DNA from 4 places in the Thioalkalivibrio sp. ALRh genome. Region 1 is predicted to be linked to each of the others. Evidence: predicted binding sites of a transcription regulator. Region 1 holds the regulator's gene; each other region holds the start of a gene.
What was found. The regulator sigma-54, encoded in region 1, starts transcription at its own class of promoters, with help from an activator protein. The targets are predictions, from matches to a motif close to TGGCANGNTNCNTGCTT.
Positions count from the first base shown of each region.

Region 2: a site for sigma-54 is predicted at 1,334-1,350, ahead of F791_RS0108000 (PEP-CTERM sorting domain-containing protein). Genes of this name have one in related genera too.
Region 3: a site for sigma-54 is predicted at 2,310-2,326, ahead of glnL (nitrogen regulation protein NR(II)). Genes of this name have one in related genera too.
Region 4: a site for sigma-54 is predicted at 1,544-1,560, ahead of F791_RS0104635 (TorF family putative porin). Genes of this name have one in related genera too.

Region 1 covers NZ_KB906519.1:778,386-782,371, forward strand. The annotation lists gene hprK (HPr(Ser) kinase/phosphatase) at 1-754, opposite strand, end outside; gene F791_RS0103750 (PTS sugar transporter subunit IIA) at 822-1,292, opposite strand; gene hpf (ribosome hibernation-promoting factor, HPF/YfiA family) at 1,297-1,635, opposite strand; gene F791_RS0103760 (RNA polymerase factor sigma-54) at 1,638-3,131, opposite strand; gene lptB (LPS export ABC transporter ATP-binding protein) at 3,190-3,918, opposite strand; gene lptA (lipopolysaccharide transport periplasmic protein LptA) at 3,969-3,986, opposite strand, start outside.
Region 2 covers NZ_KB906520.1:39,229-43,214, forward strand. The annotation lists gene F791_RS0107995 (PEP-CTERM sorting domain-containing protein) at 460-1,134, shown strand; gene F791_RS0108000 (PEP-CTERM sorting domain-containing protein) at 1,466-2,098, shown strand; gene F791_RS0108005 (TAXI family TRAP transporter solute-binding subunit) at 2,334-3,335, shown strand; gene F791_RS0108010 (TRAP transporter permease) at 3,332-3,986, shown strand, end outside.
Region 3 covers NZ_KB906519.1:1,114,118-1,118,103, forward strand. The annotation lists gene ntrC (nitrogen regulation protein NR(I)) at 1-1,201, opposite strand, end outside; gene glnL (nitrogen regulation protein NR(II)) at 1,201-2,298, opposite strand; gene F791_RS0105385 (DUF4124 domain-containing protein) at 2,475-3,128, opposite strand; gene F791_RS0105390 (hypothetical protein) at 3,163-3,986, opposite strand, start outside.
Region 4 covers NZ_KB906519.1:962,002-965,987, reverse strand. The annotation lists gene F791_RS0104645 (amidoligase family protein) at 1-881, opposite strand, end outside; gene folB (dihydroneopterin aldolase) at 993-1,358, shown strand; gene F791_RS0104635 (TorF family putative porin) at 1,613-2,326, shown strand; gene F791_RS0104630 (P-II family nitrogen regulator) at 2,392-2,730, shown strand; gene F791_RS0104625 (ammonium transporter) at 2,768-3,986, shown strand, end outside.

The sequences.
Region 1 (3,986 bases):
AGGGCTCGCCGTGGTCGCGCAGGTCGATAATCAGCCGCAGATACTTGCCGCCCTTGATCGCCGAATCCCCGTACATGGCGCGGACGTTCAACACCCCCAGCCCGCGCACCTCGAGCAGGTCCTGCAACAGGGCCGGGCAGTGTCCGCGCACGATATCCGGGGCGATGCGGGCAAACTCCGGTGCGTCGTCGGCGATCAGCCGGTGCCCGCGCGAGATCAGCTCGAGCGCCACCTCGCTCTTGCCCACGCTGGAGGCCCCGCTGATCAGCACGCCAATGCCGAGGATCTCCATGAACACGCCATGGCGCACCTCGAAATGGGCCAGCCGCTGCTGCAGGAAATAGCGCAGCAGGGAGATAATCTCGTGGCTGCTGGTCGAGGAGCACAAGATCAGCGGCAGCTGCTCATCGGGGACGTCCGGCATCTCCGAGAACGGGCAGGTGTCCTCGGCGAAGATCACCGCGGTCGTCCCGGTGCGGGCCATCTCCAGGATCAGTTGCTCGCGCTGATCATCGCTCAGCCGCGCGATATAGCGCGCCTCGAAATCGCCGATCACCTGGATACGGTTAGGCCGGATCAGGTTGAGGTGCCCGGCGAGGGGCAGGTCGTCGCCGTCACCGCCGACCAGGTTGCGATCCGGTGCGACCTGCTCGCCGTGTACGTAGCGCAGATCCAGGCGATTGCCCATCGCCTGGATCAGGACCTCTACGGTGATGTCGCGCGCGATGCCGCCCTCTCCCAGTGCCTCGTTCATGCACGAATCTCCGGCAGCATTGGCGCGGGGTGTCGGAATCGGGGGAGCACTGCCGGGAGAGCCATGTTCAGGCGTCGCCGAAGGCCCGGGTCAGTTCGCGTTCCAGGGCGTCCGCGTCGCCGGCACGGCGCAGCGAGGCGATATTGTCGGGCTGCGAGAGACCGCGAGCCAGCTGCGCCAGCAGGTCCAGGTGCGCGCTGGTCGCCGCCTCGGGCACCAGCAGTGCGATCAGGATGTCCACGGGTTCGTGGTCCATGGCGTCGAAGTCGACCCCCTGGTCCAGCCGCAGGACCGCGACCCGGGGGGCATCGAGCTCGGCCAGACGCCCATGCGGGATGGCCACGCCATGCCCCAGACCGGTGGAGCCAAGCTTCTCGCGGGCAGACAGGGCCTCGAAGATGGCCCCGCTGGCCGGGCCGGCGGACTCCTCGCCGCCGACGGCCAGCAACTCGGCCAGGGTCTCGAGCGCCCGTTTCTGGCTGGAACACTCGGGCTCCAGCCGGATACGGGCGCGGGTGATCAGCTCGGCAATGGTCATTGCGTTAAAGGGCCTGTTCGCGGTTGCGCTGGGCACCCTCGGCGCGGTGATGGTCCTTGACCTTTTCCTTGTGCTTGATCAGCTGACGATCCACCTTGTCGATCAGGCCATCAATCGCCGCATACATATCCTCGTGACTGGCTTCGGCGTGGATGTGATTGCCGCTGACCTGGAGATTGGCCTCCGCCTTGTTGTTCAGGTTCTGGTTTTTCTCGTGGGTCAGCACCACATGCACGTCGATCACTTTGTCGAAGTGGCGTTCCAGCTTCGCGAACTTTTCGTTCACGTAGTCGCGCAGGGCGTCGGTGATATCGACGTGATGGCCGGTCAGGTTGATCTGCATGGTCAGGCTCCTTTTTGCTTGGTTCCACTGGGCATACTCGCCATCTGCCGGCGTTCGCTGGAAGACGGTATGTGCATAGCCTCGCGGTACTTGGCCACGGTGCGTCGGGCCACATTAATGCCCCGATCCGACAGGATCTGGGCCAGTTTTGCATCACTCAGTGGCTTGTTCGGGGTCTCGCCACCAATCAATTCCCGAATCATGGCACGGATCGCGGTCGCCGAGCATTCGCCGCCATCGGCTGTGCCAACATGACTGGAAAAGAAGTACTTGAACTCGAATACCCCACGCGGGGTGTGCATGTATTTCTGTGTAGTCACCCTCGAGATGGTCGATTCGTGCATCTCCAGGGTCTCGGCGATATCGCGCAGGATCAGCGGTTGCATGGCAACCTCACCATGCTCGAGAAACCCCTGCTGGCGCACGACGATGGCCTGGGCGACCCGCAGCAGGGTGTCGTTCCGGCTGTGCAGGCTCTTCAGGAACCAGCGCGCCTCCTGCAACTGATCGCGCATAAACGCGCTATCACGCGCATCGGAGACCTGCCGCACCATGCCCGCATAGAGATCGTTGATGCGAATGCGCGGCGCAATCTCCGGGTTCAAGTCCACGCGCCAGCCATCGCGGTCATGGCGGACATAGACATCCGGCACGACGTATTCCGAAGTGGACTCGCTGATCTGGGCACCGGGCCGCGGATTCAGGGTGCGGATCAGGTCCAGCGCCCGCGCCAGCTCGTCCGGGTCGCGCACGCCGGACTGGCGCTGCAGGGCTCGGTAGTCCCGCTTGGCCAGGCTCTCCATGCCGTTTTCCAGGATGGCTCGAGCCGCGTCACGCGCCGGGGCATCCGGCGCCAAATGGCGCAGCTGGATCTCCAGGCACTCGCGCAGGTCCCGCGCACCGACGCCCAGCGGGTCGCACTGCTGAATCCAGTGCAGCACCGCCTCGACCTCGTCGACCCCCACGGGCTCGTCTTCGCCCTGGCTGATCATCTCCGCCAGCGCCTCGAGTTCACTGTCCAGATAGCCGTCCGGGCTGATCGCGTCGATCAGCGCCGCCCCGATCCGTTGGTCTCGTGGGGTCAGGTGGCTCAGATGCAGCTGCCAGAGCAGGTGATCCTGAAGGCCCTCGTCCTCGCCGTCGGAGGTATTCTCCAGCGGGTCGCGGTCGTCCAGGCCGCGTGGGCTCGGGGCGGGCTCGTAGATGTCGTCCCAGCGACTGTCGGTGCTCAACTCCTCGGGGATCACGTCATCGCCAGCCGTGTCGGCCTGCATGCGATCCCCGTCGACCCGTTCGCCCCCTTCCTCCGGGCGCTCGGGCGGGGCCTCCTCGCCCTCGTCCTCCACCTGCTCGAGCATGGGGTTGCTTTCCAGCGCCTGCTGGATCTCCGCCTGCAACTCCAGCGTGGAAAGCTGCAGCAGACGGATCGCCTGTTGCAGCTGCGGGGTCATCGTCAGCGTCTGCCCCAGCTGCAGATTGAGCCCGGGTTTCAGCATCGCGGTTTGAGGTCCATGGTGACCATCAAGATCATCTTAAGGAAACACTGATCAATGTTCACAGTCGAAAGTTTTCTCCGAGATACACGCGGCGCACCTGGGGGTCGTCCAGCAGCTCCTGCGGGGTCCCGGCGCTCAGGATGCGGCCCTCACTAAGAATATAGGCCCTGTCGCAGATTCCGAGGGTCTCGCGCACGTTGTGGTCGGAAATCAGCACACCGATCCCGCGCTGGGCCAGATGCCCAATCACGGCCTGGATATCACCCACGGAAATCGGATCCACGCCGGCAAACGGTTCGTCCAGGCAGATAAAGCGCGGGTCACCGGCCAGTGCCCGCGCGATCTCGGCGCGGCGACGCTCGCCCCCGGACAGGGCAATCCCAGGGCTGTGGCGCACGGTCTCCAGCTGGAACTCCTCGATCAGGGCATCGCCGATGCGGCGTCGCTCGTGGCGGTCGAGCTCCGAGCGCAGCTCCAGCACCGCCTGCAGGTTGTCCCAAACACTCAGCCGACGGAAGATCGAGGCCTCCTGCGGCAGGTAGCCCAGCCCGGCTCGGGCCCGCGAATGAATCGGGGCCCGGGTGATGTCCCGGTCACCCAGCGTGATGCGGCCACGATTGGGCCGGATCAGGCCGACCAGGCTGTAGAAACAGGTGGTCTTGCCTGCGCCGTTCGGTCCCAGCAGGCCCACGACCTCCCCTGGTGCCAGATCGACGTCGACACGATCCAGCACCGTACGCTTGCCATAGCGCTTGGTCAGCTCGCGGCCGGTCAGATAGCCGGCCATCGGCGCAGATTCGCCACCGGCCGCGGCGGGCGCGCTGGTGTCGAGCTCGTTCATTCGTCGTCTTCGCG
Region 2 (3,986 bases), on a different contig from region 1:
GCTTTTTTTCAGGTGGCCGCCACGCCATGGCCAGACCACCGTCCAGGTAGCGCACAACGCAAGAATCCAAAGCCTTCCGTATTTTCAGCTACATACGGCCTATTGCGCGCTGCCGGGCAAGCTCGACAGGGTAGCCATGGCCTCCGGCGCGCACGGCCTGGTGTCCCGTTTCTTTACACCCAATCCTGGCCGGGTAAACCCCTCTCGCGGCACTGAGAATGTACCCGCCGGGCGCCACTCACCCGAACGGCGTAGTCGTCGGTGTCACACTTTTTTACGCCCGTCCAGTCCCGCTGCCATCCGGCAAAAGGCGCATCCTCCTATCGGTCTGTTTTTTCGAATGAATTAGCGCGCATATGGGAATGGCACCGTTTCTGCATAGCCCTGAGTGCACAAGGACCGGATGGGCCGGATCCGCGCAAGCCACCCAGGGGGCTATTCCCAGGGAAGGTGCATCGAATGAACCCCAAACGTATTACACCCTATTTCGCGAGTGCCGCCCTGTTGCTGGGCCTGGGCCTTTCCGGCGCCGCACAGGCTTCGTTGATCAGCTGCGCCAGCCTGGATGGCGGCGTTGAAAACCGCGTCACCGCCAACATCGGCTGCCAGATCCTCGAACCCCTGGATGGGCATGCAAACGACCCTGTGGGAGGCGACCCCTCCAACTGGATCGTCAACACGGCCGGTGGCACGGGCTTTTTCGGCATCAGTGACTGGCAGTTCGATGGCCGCTGGGAAGATCCGCCGAACAGCAACGGCGATCCGCTGGAGTTTGATCCGGCCGATCCGACCCTCAACCTGGTCACGCTGGACGGAACCTCCCAGGGCGGGACCTGGACACTGGATCCGAGCTTTGTCTACGGCGACCTGCTGTTCCTGTTCAAGGATGGCCGCGGCACCAATCTGACCGGGTTCCTGATGACTGGCTATAACGGCAGCTACCTCTCGCCATTCATTGACCCGCCGTTTGACTTCCCGGGTGCAAGCCCCAAAGACATCTCCCACGTGAGCATCTACTACCGTCCGAACGGGCAGGTACCGGAGCCCCACACACTGTTGCTACTGGGTCTGGGTCTGGGCTTGCTGGGTATCGCCGTCCGCCGCAAAGCACGCAGGGACACGATGGCGGCCTGATCACGTCCTGCTCGACTTGGCATGATGGCGCCCATGTGGCGCCATCATTTCGTTCATGCCTCCTGATCCACAGTGATTCGCTCGCCTCGACCGAACATGTCCGGTTCTTTTACATCTCGGCCGTAACCCACGACCGCCTCTCCACATCAAATCTCACAAGCGATTGTTTCATCGCCCGAATCCCCCATCTCGTCGAACATGGCACGAAGCGTGCTGCATTCCCGCCTTGTGAGTGATGGCACTTTCAGGCGATCCGCGCCCCAGCCGCATTCATGAGAAACCATGGAGGGACTTTCGTCCCATGGAGGTAAGCTCGATGTCATGCAAGCCATTGCTCTCGTTCCTGGCCGGAACGGTGTTCCTGTTGACCCTGTCGCTCTCCGGGGCCACCCAGGCCGCACTGCTCGATTGCACTGCCCTGTCCGGCAACGTCGGTGACAAGGTCACCAACAATCTCGGCTGTCAGATTTTGTCGCCACTGGATGGCGCAGCCACCGACTCCACCACCGGCGATCCCTCCAGCTGGCTTGTGAATACCGCGGGCGACACCGGATTCTTCGGAATCAGCGACTGGCTATTCGACGGCCGCTGGACCTCCCCCGGGTCGAACAGCTCGACCCTCGCCAGCTTTGATGGCAATCGCCACAGCGGGCAATGGAACCTCGATTCCGAATGGGACTATGGAGACCTGCTGTTCGTGTTCAGTCATGGCAGCGGCACCAACCTGGTCGGCTTCCTGATGACCGGGATCAATGGCGATTACAGCTCACCCTTCACCCAACCGCCCTTCAGCTATCCGGGTGTGGCCACACGCAACATCTCGCATATCAGCGTCTATTACCGTTCGGGCGAGGTCGGCACCGTCCCCGAACCGAAGACGATGCTGCTGATGGGACTGGGGCTCGGCCTGCTCGGGCTGATGCTTCGCCGGAACCGACGCCAGGGGCCCCGTTTTCCGGCCTAGGCGAACGCCCAACGGCCCGTCGCCGCGCCATCAAGGGCACGCCTGTCGGGCGTGTCCTTTACCCTGATTGAAGAGGGGCCTGCACAGGACCGCGGATGACCGAAGGCGAGGCGATCCCCATCGCCCCCGGCCCGCAGGCACAGTCGACCTGAACGCGAACGTGCTATTTGATCGGCGTCTCCCTAGAATCCTCGGCACTGCCGCGATTCGTTCCCGGCATGACCCCGGAGGGCGTATGAATCGATCCAGTGTGCCGAGGGCCGACCGGCGATGGCTGCAACGCCTGCTGCCAGTGCTCACCCTGGTCAGCCTGCTACTGGCCACCAACGCGCAGGCCGAATCGCGCTTCATCAATATCGGCACAGGCGGGGTCACCGGCGTGTATTACCCGGCGGGCCAGCACCTGTGCCGCCTGTTCAACACCCGTCGCGACGAGCACGGGATGCGCTGCACAGCGGAGAGCACCGGCGGCTCGGTCTTCAATCTCAACATGATCCGCTCGGGCGACATGGACTTCGGCGTCGCGCAGTCGGACCTGCAGTACCACGCCTATCGGGGCTCCGGGCGTTTCGAGGAATTCGGGCCCGCTCCCCATCTCCGGGCGGCGTTCAGCCTGCATGCCGAACCCCTCACCCTGGTGGTGCGCCCCGACGCAGACATCGAGGGGCTGGATGACCTGCCCGGCAAGCGCGTCAACATCGGCAACCCAGGCTCGGGCCAGCGCATCCTGATGGAAGAACTGATGGGGGCGCTGGGCTGGGACCAGGACACCTTTCGCCGGGTGAGTGAGCTGCCCTCGCGCGAGCAGGCCCAGGCGCTTTGCGACAACCGCATCGACGCCTTTGTATTTTCCGTCGGCCACCCCTCGGCCGCGATTCAGGAACCCATCGCGACCTGCAACGCCCGACTGGTGTCGATCGAGGGTTCAACCGTCGACCAACTGGTCGAGGACACCCCTTATTACCTGCGCGCGCTGATCCCCGCCGGCACCTACCCGGGCCAGGACGACGACATCCATACCTACGGTGTCGGCGCCACGCTGGTGACCTCGACCCGCACCTCGGAACGCGCGGTCTACGAGATCACCCGCGCGGTGTTCGAGAACTTCGAGACCTTTCGCGGCCTGCATCCGGCCTTTGGCCCGCTGGAGCGCGAGACGATGGTGGACGAAGGACTGTCGGCCCCCCTGCATCCGGGGGCCCAACGCTATTTCCGTGAAGCGGGGCTGATCGAATGAGCGATACCAGGGGGACCACCGGGGGGGCCACGGAACCGGCCGACAACGCGGCCGAGACTGCTCAGGAGCTGGAATCCGGCGCACGTCATCCGGGGCGCGGCACGCGCAGCCTGATCTGGCTGACGGCGGTGGCCTGGTCTCTGTTCCAGATCTGGATCGCCTCGCCCCTGGGCGACTGGCTGGATTTCTTTGTCGTCTCGGACACCGAGGCGCGCTCGATCCATCTGGCCTTTGCAGTCTTCCTGGCCTATCTGCTGTTTCCCGCGATCCGGCCGGGCACACGCCACGTGTCCTGGCCACGCGCCATTGGCGTGACCTATGCCCTGGGCGGGCTGGTCCTGATGGTGTTCGGGATCTGGCAATTGCTGGGCCTGGAGCGCCTGGCCGAGGTCTACGTGATCATCGGGCTGACCCTTCTGGTGGTCGCATTGCCGCTGCTGCGCGGCCATGACCCCATCCACCACATACCGCTGACCGACTGGATGTTCGCTGCAATCGCGGCCTTCAGTGCGCTGTATCTGTACCTGTTCCACGCCGAGCTGGCTGACCGTCCCGGGGCGCCCTCGGACGTCGACCTGATCGTCGCCGGGATCGGCCTGATCCTGCTGCTGGAGGCCACCCGGCGGGTACTGGGCCCGGCGCTGACGATCA
Region 3 (3,986 bases), 340 kb from region 1:
CGTCCGACAGGCCTCCGTGGGTCTCCATGGGCGGCGCATCCTGATGCAGCTCGGCCGGAAGGTCGTCCAGGTGCACCTCACGTCCCGAGGCCATGACCGTCAGCCAGCGACAGGTGTTCTCCAGCTGGCGAACATTACCCGGCCAGGGCAGACGCTGCAGCTCGCGCACCACCTCCGGCCGCATGGTCTTCGCCTCGACCCCCAGTTCGCACGCCACCTCGGCCATGAAGTGCTGCACCAGCAGCGGGATGTCCTCCGGGCGCTCGCGCAACGACGGCACATGGATACGGATCACGTTCAGGCGATGGAACAGATCCTCGCGGAACAGCCCGGCGCGCACGCGCTCCTCGAGGTCCTGGTGGGTGGCGGCGATGATGCGCACATCCACCCGGATCGGGGTATGCCCACCGACGCGATAGAAGGTTCCGTCCGCCAGCACCCGCAGCAAACGCGTCTGCAGGTCGAACGGCATGTCGCCGATCTCGTCGAGGAACAGTGTGCCGCCATCGGCCTGCTCAAAGCGGCCCTTGCGGCTCTGGCTGGCGCCGGTAAAGGCGCCACGCTCATGACCGAACAGCTCGCTCTCCAGCAGGTCTTTCGGGATCGCGGCGGTGTTCAACGCGATCAATGGCTGATCGGCCCGCGGGCTGTGCTGGTGCAGGGCCCTCGCGACCAGCTCCTTGCCAGTGCCGGACTCGCCGTTGATCAGTACGGTGATATTGCTGCGCGACAGACGCCCGATCGCGCGGAACATCTCCTGCATCGCCGGCGCCTCGCCGATGATGGGGGTGTCCTCGATCCTGGCGCCACCCTCGGCATTTTGCTGCGCAGTCGCCCGCGCCTCCAGCGCACGCTGAACAAGGGCCACGGCCTCGTCGACATCGAACGGCTTGGGCAGATACTCGAAAGCCCCGGTCTGGTAAGCGCCGACCGCGCTCTCGAGATCCGAAAACGCCGTCATGATGATGACCGGTGGCGGATCCGGGCGGGTCTGCATACGGGCGAGAAAATCGAGGCCGTTCAGCCCCGGCATGCGGATGTCGGCCACCACCGTATCCGGGGCCTCGTCAGTCTCCAGCGCAGCCCAGGCCGCGTCGGCCGTCTCGAACCCGCGCACATTGATACCGGCGCGCTGCAGGGCGCGATCCAGCACCCAGCGGATCGAGTCGTCGTCGTCAATGATCCAGACGATGGGGTCCATCAGTTGCCGGCCTCCTTGGCATTTTGGGGTTCGATCGGCAGCAGGATGTCGAACGAGGTGCTGCCCGGTCGCGAACGGCATTCAATGAGTCCGTTGTGCAACTGGATCAGGCTCTGGGCGATGGGCAGGCCCAGGCCGGTGCCCGCGGCGCGGCCGGTCACCATCGGGAAGAAGATGCGCTCGCGGATCTCCTCCGGGATGCCCGGGCCGTTGTCGCGCACGCTCAGGCGTGCCACCAGGCGGTGGCGGTGACCGGAAATGGTGTACTGGCGCAGTACGCGCGAGACCAGGGTGATCTCGCCGCCCTCGCTCAACGCCTGCACCGCGTTCTGCACCAGATTCAGGATGGCCTGCACCAGCATGTCGCGGTCGGCCTGCACATCCGGGATGCTCGGGTCGTAGTCGCCGCGGATCTTCAGACCCAGCGGCAGTTGCACACTGACCAGGCCGCGCACGTGCTCCAGCACCTCGTGGAGGTTTACGGCCTCGAGGCGGGGCAGGTTGTTCGGGCCCAGCATGCGATCCACCAGGCTGCGCAGCCGGTCCGCCTCGCGAATGATGATGCCGGTGTATTCCTTCAGCCCGTCGTCATCCAGCTCGCTGGCCAATAGCTGCGCCGCCCCGCGCAGGCCGCCCAGCGGGTTCTTGATCTCGTGGGCCAGCCCCCGGGTCACCGCACGCGTGATCGCCTGCTGCTTTTGCAGCTGTTCCTCGCGACTGATCCGTTCATGGCGATCAATGGCGTTAAGTTCAAACAAGAGTTGTGGCTCGCGGCCATCGTCACCGCGCAGAGGCGTGATGGTGATGTCCGCCAGGAAGGGCTCGGCGCGCAGTGGCTCCATCTGTCGGGCGCGCAGGGTAATCGGCTGATCGAGTGACAACACCGACCGCAGCCGATTGGACAGGCTGCGGTCGAGCCTGAGGCACTGCCCCAGTCCGTGGCCGACGATACGCTCGCGGCTAAGCCCCAGCAGGACCTCGGCCGCACTGTTCAGGCTGACCAGGCGCAGCTCGCCATCCGTCACCAGCACGGCAGTTGACAGGTCGTCCCACCAGGGCCATGGCGCTGGGGCGGGCTTGGCAACAGGATTGTTCATCAACGGGCCTCAAGCAGGAATCGCGCCAAACAGGGGCACAGCACAGGGTGGATCATCCGCGGGCAGGAGAGCGCCCAGGCAAGGCGGCCGTGGCGGCAATCACCAAGCGCCGCCCCATTATAGTGCAAATACGGCACCATATTGGGGCAGAATGCGCACGGAGTTGGTGCGGCCGACTAGTTCTGCGGAATCTGCTGGACCTGGGGCTGAGGTGCGCGCGGGGCCTGGGGGGCCCGAGGGGCCTGCGGGGCGCCGCCCTGGGGGAATTGCTGCGGGCGCTGTTGTTGCTGCTGTTCGCGCGGGATCGCGATGCGCAGCACGTTGAACTGGATGGTGTCGCTGCTGGCGAGCTCCTGCCCGGCGTCGTCTTCTACTCGCGCCTGCAGGCTGTATTCGCCGCGGTTGAGCCCCTCGAAGGTGATACTGGAGCCGGTGCTGTCGCCAGCCTCCTCGCCGTTCAGCAGCCAGACGACGCGATGGCCGGCCTCGGTATCCAGGGCGGGCTCCAGCGCCACCTCGGCGGTGACATTGCCGTCATTGGCACGCACGCCGGCCCCGTCCTCCGGCTGCGTAATCGCGACGCGTTCGTAGCCACTGGCATCGGCCTCCTCTTGCTGAGGCCGCACCGGACGTTCAAGGATCTCTCGGGCACCCTCGAGCGGCACCCCGCGCATGGGCTCACGTACATCGACCGACTCGCTGGCGCTGCCCTCGGGAGGACGGTCGCCAAAGTGCACATTGCCCTGGTCGTCAGTCCAGCGATAGACCTCGGCCTGGGTGAGCGCCGGCAGGCACATCGCGACTAGAAACAGCACCCAGACCTTGTTCATCGTCGATCTCCTTGGGCCGAAACCCCCGAGCCACCTACGCGGCACGTACCCACATGCCCTGCACACGGGCGGCGTGCCCCTGCAGCGCAACGAGCCGCTGGCGTTCGGCCTCGCCCGTCGCGCCGGATTCGCGACGACCGATCCAGTCGTCCAGTGCGGCCAGGCGCAGCAATGTCGGTGCGGCCCCGCGCTCGATCGCGGCCAACGGGCGTCTGGCATGGTAGCCCGCAAGCAACGCACGGTAGGCATCGGCTCGAATCTCGCCGGCCTCGTCCACCGCAATCGCCAATGCGATGCGCGCGAGCTGCCAGAAAGCGGGCACCGGCGCCGGCGGCATCACCAGATCCGCGAGCCCGGCCCCTTCCGAATAGACCCGCACCGAGTGCCAGTAGCTCCCGGCCAGCGGCAGATCCTCGAAACGATAGAGGCTCTGGTGGTGGAGTTCGGCGTCCAGCGTCTCCCGCTCGCCGGCCAACAGCGTCTGGCCCAGGGCATCGGCGCGTTCGCGCAATAGCTGCTGCAGCACCCCGCGGCGATAGCCCGTGGCCTCCGGCATCGCACTCGCCGGGTGCAGGGCCTGCCAGCTCGCGGCCCGCTCCCCCAGGGCGTTGAGGCTTCCGGGGCCCTCGGCCGACAGGGGTTCGCGCAATGCCTGACCTAGATCCAGGAAAAGAATCCGCGTCCCGTCGGCATCAGCGGTGGCCAGCGGGCTGATGCCTGCACCCTTCAGGGCCGCCTCGATACCGGAGGCGGCATCCGCCGACAGACGCAGGCACTGCACGGGCTGCCCCGCCAGCAAGGCCTCGCCCTCGCGAAACTCGATGCTCACCCCGCAGGCCTCGGCACAGGCCTGGCAGT
Region 4 (3,986 bases), 180 kb from region 1:
GCGAGCCGTTCCACTTCGACCCACCCGTTAAAGGGGTGGGCCAGACTCCATTTGGGGTCGTCGATCTCGCAGTTGGGCAGGCGATAGTGGAACGCAGGCCGGGCCTTGACCAGTTCGTGTTCTACCGGGGCCGCGTCGATCCGTTCCTGGTCCAGTTCGGCAAACAGCGGCAGCATGTCCAGTGGACGATTGCGGGTGGTGTTGTGCGCGAGGTAATGGTCGATCAGTTCCCCCCGATCCGCCTGGAAATCCGGGTTCAGCGTCTCGCGGACGAAGGTGCCGGGGAACGCGCGGATATAGGGCGACAGGCGTCTGGCCAGGTCGATCTCGCCCGCGTTCGTCAGCATCTCGTACAGCAGCAGGAAGGCCCGCAGGACATCGAGGATCCAGGCGGCATCGGTGCTGTGGACCTCGATATTGAGCTGCAGCCCGAACGCGTAGAGCAGCGAGCGCTCCGTCCCCAGGGCACCGGCTTCCTGCAGAGTGGCACGTACGCGGTCCAGGCGGGGGAGCGCCGAGGCCGGTATCGGTGGTGCGACGATCTCGTGTGGTACCAGGCGGCCGGCGGCATCGGCCAGCCAGCGATCCAGCGCGGCCTCGTCGGTGTCGTCGAGCTCGATGCCCAGCCGCCGTAGGTGGCTGCGATAGGCCCGGTCCTTCAGTACCCGGGCATCCAGCTCCACCTGGAAATCACCCTGGTCCGTATCGCAGACCCGGGCGACGAACGGGCTGTCACAGTGGACCTGCCCCCCGAACTCGGCGCGGATGGCCTCGGCCATGCGTTCGAGCGAGACGCCGGCCATCTCGATCTCCACGCCCACCTTTCGGGGTGACCCTTCCGGGTTGTCTGGCCAGGGCAGATCGTGAAAGCGCTCGGGCATCAGGAATGTCCTTGGGAAGGTGCCGCGTCATGATAACGGTTCGGTGTACCTGCTGTGGGCAAGCCAGTACGATAGGCGCCGGCCGCCAAGGCCGGACCGCGAAGGTACGGGATGGATCGAATCTACCTCAAGGATCTGCGCATTGATGCCGTCGTCGGTGTCTATGACTGGGAACAGCGCATCCGGCGCCCCCTGCGCTTTGATATCCAGCTGGCCACCGACACGCGCATCGCCGCGCACTCGGGCGAGATCACGGACACGGTCGATTACGAGGCGGTGGCCAACGCCGTGCGCGCGATCGTCACGCGCGAACCCCACGCGCTGCTGGAATCGCTGGCCGAAGAGATCGCGGAGGCCCTGATGGCCGAGTTTCGCACCCCGTGGGTGCGTATCGAGCTGGGCAAGCCCGGCGCCGTCGCCGGTGTGGCCGAGGTGGGCATCGTGGTCGAACGCGGCACCCTTCCGGCCTCCACCTGATCCTTTTGCGTCTGCTCCTGTCCTAGTTCGCCTCGACCCCGGCCGTGCGGCCGGTCACAGATTCCTCATTCCTTGACCCAATATGGTGCGTGTGCACTTTTAGTGCGCACCGCTTTTGTGCGTGCCGGCGTCGTTCGCCTGCAACAGGTGTTGTGAAAAGCCGATCTGGCTCCGTTTTCCCGATATGGCACGGCCTGTGCAAGGACCGGGTGTCGACTACGCGACACTCGATTGCACAACTGGGAGAACACAACATGAAGAAGTTCACTCGTTCCGCACTGGCCGCCGCCATTGTCACTGTCGGCTCCACCGGCGGTGTGGCCTTTACCTCGACCGCCGCTGCGGAGCTTTCCGTGAACATTGGGGCGGTTTCCAATTACTACTTCCGTGGTTTTTCTGAAACCGATGATGGTGCCGCAATCCAGGGTGGCATCGATTACGAACATGAGTCCGGTTTCTACGTCGGTACCTGGCTTTCCAATGTCGACTTTGGCGACGACACCAGCTACGAGATGGATCTTTATCTCGGTTTCGCCGACGAGTTCGACAATGGCTTTGGCTACGATGTTGGGTACCTGTATTACGCCTACCCGGACGCCCGTGATGACAGTGGTTCCCTGAGCGCCGACTTCGGCGAAGTGTACGGTGAGATTTCGTTCGATACGGGGCCCGTGGGTTTGTACACCGGGATGGCCTATGTCGTGAACGACAGCAGTGATTCTGCGCTCGAGAAAAAGGATATGTACTACTACGCCGGGTTGGATATCCCGTTCATGGATGTCTACAGCGCTGGCTTCCTCGTGGGTCGCACCAACTTCGATGACTCCGATCTCGACAACTACACCCACTACACCGCCAGCCTGAGTCGCGACGCCGGCGACTGGGGCGAGTTCAGCTTCAACCTCGAATACGTCGATGAGTCCGACGAGGACGTTGGCGCCTGGGTGGGCTGGACCAAGACGTTCTAAACCTGGCTTTTCCACTCAAGTAACTGCGGGTCCGCCCAGCGGCGGCCCCGCTCAAGGAGTCCGAAATGAAGATGATTACCGCCGTGATCAAGCCGTTCAAGCTTGATGATGTCCGCGAGGCGATCTCGGAGATCGGCGTGCAAGGAATGACCATGACCGAAGTAAAAGGGTTTGGTCGTCAGCGCGGCCACACCGAGCTCTATCGCGGTGCCGAGTACGTGGTCGATTTTCTGCCCAAGGTGAAACTGGAAGTGGCTGTCGACGAAAACCTGGTCGATCAGGTAGTCGAGGCCATTTCCAAGTCTGCCAGTACGGGCAAGATCGGCGACGGCAAGATTTTTATCACTCCGGTGGAGCAGGTCGTGCGTATTCGCACGGGCGAGACCGGCCCGGAAGCCCTTTAAGGGTTTTCGCACTTCCATCGAATGAGGAATTTCAATCATGGAAATTGAACAACAAGTTGTCGAACTCGCCTATGCGATGGACACCTTTTACTTTCTGGTGGCCGGTGCACTGGTGATGTGGATGGCCGCGGGCTTTACCATGCTCGAGGCTGGGATGGTGCGCACCAAGAGTGTCGCCGAAATCGCTACCAAGAACATCGCCCTGTATTCGATCGCCAGCATCATGTACATGCTGATCGGCTACAACATCATGTACGGCGATGGCCTGAGCTCCGTGATCCCGAGCCTGGGCTTCCTGATCACGGGTGACAATGCCGTGGGTGACGTGCTGGGTAGCGATGGCGACATCTACTACTCCGATCGTGCCGACTTCTTCTTCCAGGTCGTATTCGTGGCCACCGCGATGTCCATCGTCTCGGGTGCCGTGGCCGAGCGGATGAAGCTGTGGGCCTTCCTTGCCTTTGCGGTCGTGCTGACCGGCTTCATCTACCCGATCCAGGGCTTCTGGAGCTGGGGCGAAGGCTTCCTCGACCAGATCGGCTACCTCGACTACGCCGGTTCCGGCATCGTCCACTTCACGGGTGCCGCTGCGGCGCTGGCCGGTGTGCTGCTCCTTGGGGCGCGCAAGGGCAAGTACGGCAAGGACGGCCAGATCAACGCGATCCCGGGCTCCAACATGCCGTTGGCCACTCTGGGCGTGCTGATCCTGTGGTTGGGCTGGTTCGGCTTCAATGGCGGCTCCGAGCTGAAGGTCTCGGACATCGAGTCCGCCAACGCCGTGGCCGCCGTGTTCGCCAACACCAACCTGGCCGCGGCCGGGGGTGTGATCGCTGCCCTGATCACCACTCGTCTGGTGTTCGGCAAGGCCGATCTGACCATGGCGCTGAACGGCGCGGTCGCGGGCCTGGTGTCCATCACCGCCGAGCCGCTGATGCCCAGCCCGTTCCTGGCGATGATCATCGGTGCCATTGGTGGCGTGATCGTGGTCTTCTCGATCGTCGCGCTGGACAAGCTGAAGATCGACGACCCGGTCGGGGCGATCTCCGCGCACGGTACCGCCGGTATCTGGGGTGTGATGGCGGTGCTGCTGTCCAACCCGGACGCGACGTTCTTCGGCCAGATCGCGGGCCTGCTCGCCATCTTCGCCTTCGTCTTCACGGCTTCCCTGATCGTCTGGGCCATCCTGAAGGCGGTGATGGGCATTCGCCTGAGCGAAGAGGACGAGGACATCGGTGCCGACATCACCGAGTGTGGCC